Pseudophaeobacter arcticus DSM 23566: one gene and its partner. The protein of the gene in region 1 interacts with the protein of each later gene in a pairwise test. Links are inferred from orthologs where the notes say so. Each region holds a gene or a part of one and is shown on either strand. Other genes may lie near its edges. The genes, in order: ARCT_RS0118145 and ftsZ.

What was found.
Region 2: the proteins of ARCT_RS0118145 (region 1) and ftsZ interact in binary tests that used the Escherichia coli proteins (3 or more experiments, as listed by UniProt). The link is inferred for Pseudophaeobacter arcticus DSM 23566 from one-to-one orthologs.

The regions. Positions count from the first base shown.
Region 1 is NZ_KI421507.1:2,868,008-2,871,120, forward strand. The notes cover bases 52-2,845. They hold ARCT_RS0118145 (rod shape-determining protein), read left to right. Parts: upstream 52-820; coding sequence 821-1,870; downstream 1,871-2,845. Other genes in these bases: ARCT_RS0118140 (23S rRNA (adenine(2030)-N(6))-methyltransferase RlmJ), read right to left, coding at 52-550; mreC (rod shape-determining protein MreC), read left to right, coding at 1,933-2,845. In the rest of the region: more of ARCT_RS0118140, read right to left, coding at 1-51; more of mreC, read left to right, coding at 2,846-2,922; ARCT_RS0118155 (hypothetical protein), read left to right, coding at 2,915-3,113. UniProt on the Escherichia coli protein: Forms membrane-associated dynamic filaments that are essential for cell shape determination. Acts by regulating cell wall synthesis and cell elongation, and thus cell shape.
Region 2 is NZ_KI421507.1:959,499-962,775, reverse strand. What follows is about bases 193-3,150. They hold ftsZ (cell division protein FtsZ), read right to left. Parts: upstream 2,545-3,150; coding sequence 841-2,544; downstream 193-840. Other genes in these bases: ftsA (cell division protein FtsA), read right to left, coding at 2,919-3,150; lpxC (UDP-3-O-acyl-N-acetylglucosamine deacetylase), read right to left, coding at 193-630. Also shown: more of lpxC, read right to left, coding at 1-192; more of ftsA, read right to left, coding at 3,151-3,277. UniProt on the Escherichia coli protein: Essential cell division protein that forms a contractile ring structure (Z ring) at the future cell division site. The regulation of the ring assembly controls the timing and the location of cell division.

The DNA of each region.
Region 1 (3,113 bases):
TGCGATGCAGATTGGCGATGATGCCGGGGATGCGGCCATAGTCGCTTTTGATTTCATAGCTTGGATCAATCAACAACACACCGCGCCGGGGGGTGGGTGGCGCCAGCGACTGCGCCAGTTCAAACCCATCCTGCAGATGCACCCTGGCCCGCCCCCGTGGCAGCGCCTGACGCAGGGCCTCGTGCTCGCCGGGATGCAGCTCGGCAAAATGCAGGCTGTCCTGAGGGCGCAGCAAGGTCGAGGCAATCAGCGGGGAGCCGGGATAGGCCATATCGCCATGCGCCGCCTGACAGGCCGCCAGCGCCCGGCGCAGCGGATGCTCGGCTGGCAACAACCCATCGCTCAGAATGCGATCAATGCCCGCTGCCGCCTCACCGGTTTTGACCGCCTCTGGCGCGTCCAGATGGTACAGACCCCGCCCGGCGTGGGTCTCGATATAGCTGACCGGTTTGTCCTTGCGGGTGAGGTAGGACAGAATCATCGCAAGCAGCGCATGTTTCTGCACATCGGCCAGATTTCCGGCATGATAGATATGTTGATATGATAGCATATCACCGACTTTAGCGTGAATTTGCCCCATACGAAACCTCGAAAGAAACCCGGCACGATCTCGACCCCTGCCTGCCAGGCGGGATCTATCCCCGTCGCCCTGCCCCCGGCAAAGCACAAGCCCGATGCCCAGAATATCGCCTGGGCCGGCGAAAAGGCGCTAGTTGACCGTAAAACGCCCTTTCGCGGCAGGGCTGCGCTGGTATAAGACCATGATCTGCGACCCTCGCAGAGTCGCCCCACGCTGCAGTTCAATAGGATCATATTTTATATGGCGCTTTTCGGAAATCTTGGCGGTTTGTTCACCACGGACATGGCTATCGACCTCGGCACCGCAAATACGCTGGTCTATGTCAAAGGCCGCGGCGTGATCCTCTCGGAACCCTCTGTGGTGGCCTATCACATCAAAGACGGCGTCAAAAAGGTACTGGCGGTTGGCGAAGACGCCAAGCTGATGCTGGGCCGGACCCCCGGCAGCATCCAGGCGATCCGCCCCATGCGCGAAGGGGTGATTGCCGATTTTGACACTGCCGAAGAAATGATCAAACATTTCATTCGCAAGGTGCACAAACGCTCGCCGTTCTCCCGCAAGCCAAAGATCATCGTCTGTGTGCCCCACGGCGCCACCCCGGTTGAGAAACGCGCCATTCGCACCTCGGTGCTGTCGGCTGGTGCCGGACGCGCCGGCCTGATCGCCGAACCGATTGCCGCCGCCATTGGCGCTGGCATGCCGATCACCGACCCGACCGGCAACATGGTTGTTGATATCGGCGGCGGCACAACCGAGGTTGCGGTTCTGTCGCTGGGCGATATCGTCTACGCCCGCTCGGTGCGTGTGGGCGGTGACCGCATGGACGAAGCCATCATCTCTTACCTGCGCCGCCAGCAAAACCTGCTGATCGGTGAGGCCACCGCCGAACGGATCAAGACCTCTATCGGCACCGCCCGGATGCCCGACGATGGCCGTGGTCAGTCGATGCAGATCCGGGGGCGCGACCTGCTGAACGGCGTGCCAAAAGAAATCGAAATCAGCCAGGCCCAGGTCGCCGAGGCCCTGGCCGAACCGGTGCAGCAGATCTGCGAAGCGGTGATGACTGCGCTGGAAACAACACCGCCGGATCTGGCGGCTGACATCGTGGACCGGGGCGTCATGCTGACCGGTGGTGGCGCGCTGCTGGGGGATCTGGATCTCGCCCTGCGCGAACAGACCGGGCTGGCCGTCTCGATTGCGGATGAATGTCTGAACTGTGTGGCACTTGGCACCGGCAAGGCGCTGGAGTTCGAAAAACAGCTGCGCCACGCCATCGACTACGACAGCTAAGCCATAACCTGCCCTGCCCCCGCTGAAGCAGGGGGCAGTGACAGGTGTCGGAAAGGAGCCCCTTGGCCAAAGACCGCTCCCAGCGCGAAGACTATACAACCCCGCTGCGCCGCCTTCTGGTCGTAGTGGCCTGTCTCTGTCTGGCCGCGCTGTTTCTGGTCTGGCGGATCGACAGCCCAAGGGTGGAACGGTTTCGCGCACAGCTGATTGACGCGGTTGTGCCCAATATGGACTGGGCCATGGTGCCGGTCACTGGCGCCATCAACCTGTTCCGGGACTTCCAAAGCTACCAACGTCTGGCCGAGCAAAACCGCGAGCTGCGCTCGGAGCTGCGCCAGATGCGGGCCTGGAAAGAGGCCGCCCTGCAGCTGGAGCAGGAAAACGCCCGGTTGCTGGATCTGAACAATGTGCGGCTTGATCCAAAACTCACCTTCATTACCGGCGTGGTCATGGCTGACAGCGGCTCGCCGTTTCGCCAGTCGGTGATTTTGAACGTAGGCGCCCGCGACGGCATTCAGGATGGTTGGGCCACCATGGATGGCATCGGCCTGGTTGGGCGCATTTCCGGCACTGGCCGCAATACGGCCAGGGTGGTGCTGCTGACCGATGCGGCCAGCGCCGTTCCGGTCACCATCCAGCCCTCGGGACAGACAGCGCTGGTGACCGGCGACAACAGCACGGCGCCGCTGCTCACCTTTTTGGAAAACGCCGATCTGGTGCGCCCCGGCGACCGGGTAATCACCTCTGGTGATGGCGATGTCTTTCCTGCCGGTCTGCTTGTCGGGCAGGCAACGCTGGATCGCAGTGGCCGCATGCGGGTGCGGCTATCGGCAGACTATGAACGCCTGGAGTTCCTGCGGGTCCTGCGCCATCATGGCACCCAGGTCATCCGCGATCCCGGCGGGCTGATCGTCCCGGCCCCCGGCGCCAATACCCCCAGATCCCGTCCCGGCGATCTTGAACTGGGGACCGACACTCCTACCGACATTCCCACAGACATTCCCACCGACGGGGCCGCAGATCCCGCTGCAAGCGGAGCGGACAATGGCTGAGGTTACCCCAGGCAGAATTCATCTCATGCGGGTTGGGTTTGCAGCGCTTGCCTTTGTGATCATCTTCTTTCACCTGTTGCCCCTGAACACCCAGGTCCGCAACTGGGCGCCGCCGGATCTGATCATTTGCCTGGCCATGGCCTGGTCGCTGCGCCGTCCGGACTATGTGCCGGTGCTGCTTCTTATTCCGG
Region 2 (3,277 bases), 1.9 Mb from region 1 along the record:
GCCAGGCACACCCCCCAGGGCCAGACCATTGGCCTGCATGGTTTCCACATCGACGCGACGGCAGAAGGTGCGGCTATCACAAAGCTCACGCACAAAGGCACCATTGCGCAGGTCCAGAACACGGCTTTGACGCCCGATGGCCTGTTCGTCAAAGTCGATATGGAATTCAATCATCAGGCGATCACAGGGCAGCAGCGTGGCGCTGGCGCCGTCATTCTCGACGGTGATTGGTTTAAGAACCTGAATAGCCGTTACAGGGGTGGCAAGACGATGAATGCCCTGCCCCATGATACCGCGCACAAACTCGGCAGAGGAGCCGTCCAGGATTGGAACTTCGGGGCCGTCAATTTCGATCAGCGCGTTGTGGACACCACAACCGGCCAAGGCGGCCATCACATGTTCAACGGTGGAAATCGTGACACCCGCAGAATTGATCAGCCGCGTGCACAGGGCTGTGCGTTCAACATAATCCCAAAGAGCCGGAACAATAGTGTTACCCAAAGCGATGTCAGTGCGTTTGAAAACGATGCCGTGTCCCGCTGGCGCCGGATTGATTACCAGACGTGCCGATTGACCGGAATGCAGACCAACACCTTCAAATGTCACTGATGCTTTAAGCGTATTTTGCACCTTGTGCTCCTGATCACTATGTCCGGCGACACGCGCCGTGTTGGTAAGACAGGTAAGGATTTCACAAAAAAGCCACAACTCAATCTTTGTAACGGTTTGAAACATCCCTGTAACAGATCGGCAAAACACTGCTCAGAACCGCATAATGCATTGGTTTAAAACGAAAAAGGGCCGCCCAAAGGCGGCCCTTCAAATAAGATTAGTGAAAGGTTAATTTGCTTGACGGCGCAGGAAAGCCGGAATTTCGATACGATCCTGCTCGGCATCGCTCTCTTGTTGCTGAACCGGCTGCGGTTGTGGAGCTGCAGCCTGCTGCTGAACCGGGGGTTGCTGGCGCACGGGCTGCGGCTTTGCGGCCTGCGTTTCAGCGGCGCTGCCGGTCATCCGGTGGATCAGCGAGTTGAGACCAAACCGGCGCTGCTCTGACTGTGGTTCAGCGTCGTGAGAAGCCGCAGCAGGGCGATACTGCGGTTGCTGGGTCGGAGCCGCCTGCATCGGAGCCGATTGTGCCATGGGCCGCTGCTGCCCCTGTGCACGGGCGGCTGCAGCCTGCAGGCGCACGATGGCATCCGCCGAAGGCGTACCGGGAGCCGGCGCTTTGGGCGCCACAAAGGAGGCACCGGGCTGCTCGTCAACCGCATCGATCTGTGGCTGGAAAGCCGGAACCTGCGGCTGATAGGCTGGCTGTGGCAGCCCGTCCTGACCAGTTTCTACAACCTCTTCAAAAATGTCTTCGGCCTGCTCCTGCGCAGCAACCTGCTGCACGTCAAGGCTTTCGAACAGAGAGGGTTCTTGCGCCGCCGGAGCAGCCTCAGCCACCGCAACCTGAGGTTGCTCAACCGGGGTGTTCAGTTCCAGCGGGGCCGAACGGGCCTGTTCGACGGTGACGGTTTTTTTCAGCGGTGCCGACATTGGACGACGCGGTACCGGCACCTCTGTCATCACTTCGGTCGCGTCGATACCAGTTGCCACGACGGAAACACGCATCCGGCCTTCCATGGCGGTATCCAGGGTCGAGCCGACGATGATATTGGCCTCGGGGTCCACCTCTTCGCGGATGCGATTGGCGGCTTCGTCCAGTTCAAACAGGGTCAAGTCATGGGCGCCGGTGATGTTGATGAGAACACCCTTGGCTCCCCGCAGGCTGATTTCATCCAGCAGCGGGTTGGCGATGGCTTTTTCAGCCGCCTGCACGGCGCGATCTTCGCCCTCGGCCTCGCCGGTGCCCATCATCGCCTTGCCCATTTCGTCCATCACGGCGCGCACATCGGCAAAGTCGAGGTTGATCAGGCCGGGACGCACCATCAGGTCGGTCACCCCTTTGACGCCCTGATACAGAACGTCATCCGCCATCGAGAAGGCCTCGGTGAAGGTGGTCTTTTCATTGGCCAGCCGGAACAGGTTCTGGTTGGGAATGATGATCAGCGTATCCACGACCTTTTGCAGGGCTTCGACGCCCTCCTCGGCCTGCTTCATCCGCTTGTTGCCTTCAAACTGGAACGGCTTGGTGACAACACCAACCGTCAGAACACCCAGTTCACGGGCCGCCTGTGCGATGATCGGCGCGGCACCTGTCCCGGTGCCTCCGCCCATGCCTGCGGTGATAAAGCACATATGTGCTCCCGCCAGGTGATCAACGATCTGCTCGATACTTTCTTCTGCCGAGGCAGAGCCCACAGAAGGCCGCGCACCAGCGCCGAGCCCTTCGGTGACTTTTACGCCCAGCTGGATCCGGCTTTTTGCCGCGTTTTGTTGGAGCGCCTGAGCATCGGTATTGGCGACGACAAAGTCGACACCTTCCAGCTCTTTTGCGATCATATTGTTGACCGCATTGCCGCCTGCGCCACCAACACCAAACACGGTGATCTTAGGGGCCAGTTCTTCCTGCCCGGGCATCGAAAGGTTCAATGTCATGCTCTTTCCGCCTGTTTCTCAGCCCTCCCGCAAGGGCTATTCCTGTTTTTCCGCCTTAATCCTACCGTGAAGGCGGAGTCTCGTCATCCCAAAAAACGTAATCTGCCACAAAATATGGCCCATCTCAGAGAAAAATCCGCAATTCTCCGCTCATGCGGGCAGATTTGGTAGAACACCACCTGACCCGACACAATGCGACCAGCCCCAGCGGAGATACCACCGGGGTCGCAGATTCAATTTTGAGCGGTTGCCTTCTGCTCGGCAGTTTTGCGTCACTTTTTGCGACTGTTATATCTTTGTTATCCGGTTTTCCCAGCCCTGTCACCTGGCTCAGTCCAGGTTTTCCACAGGCTGGGGATATTTTTTCAGTGCTGTTACCAATTGTCCCGGAACCAGCGCACCGCCCGGCTGATAGAGCGGGCCGGATAGCGGTCTACGGGCGTTTCAAAATCCCACCACTCATCCTGCGGGTGGGCGGCAAACAGGCTCAACCCAACGGCGGCGGCAAACCCCGGTCCGGTGGCGGACTGCGGCAGGCCGTGGACCCGCAATGGCCGACCCAGCCGAACCTGTTGGCCCAGAATGCGCGTGGCCAAACCGTCGAGCCCCAAGATCTGACTGGAGCCGCCGGTGAGAACGATTTGCTGGCTTGGAAGGTATTCGAATCCGGCGGCATCAAGCCGCGTGCGCACCTCTTCGAGAATTTCCTCAACCCGTGGCCGCATGATGCCAA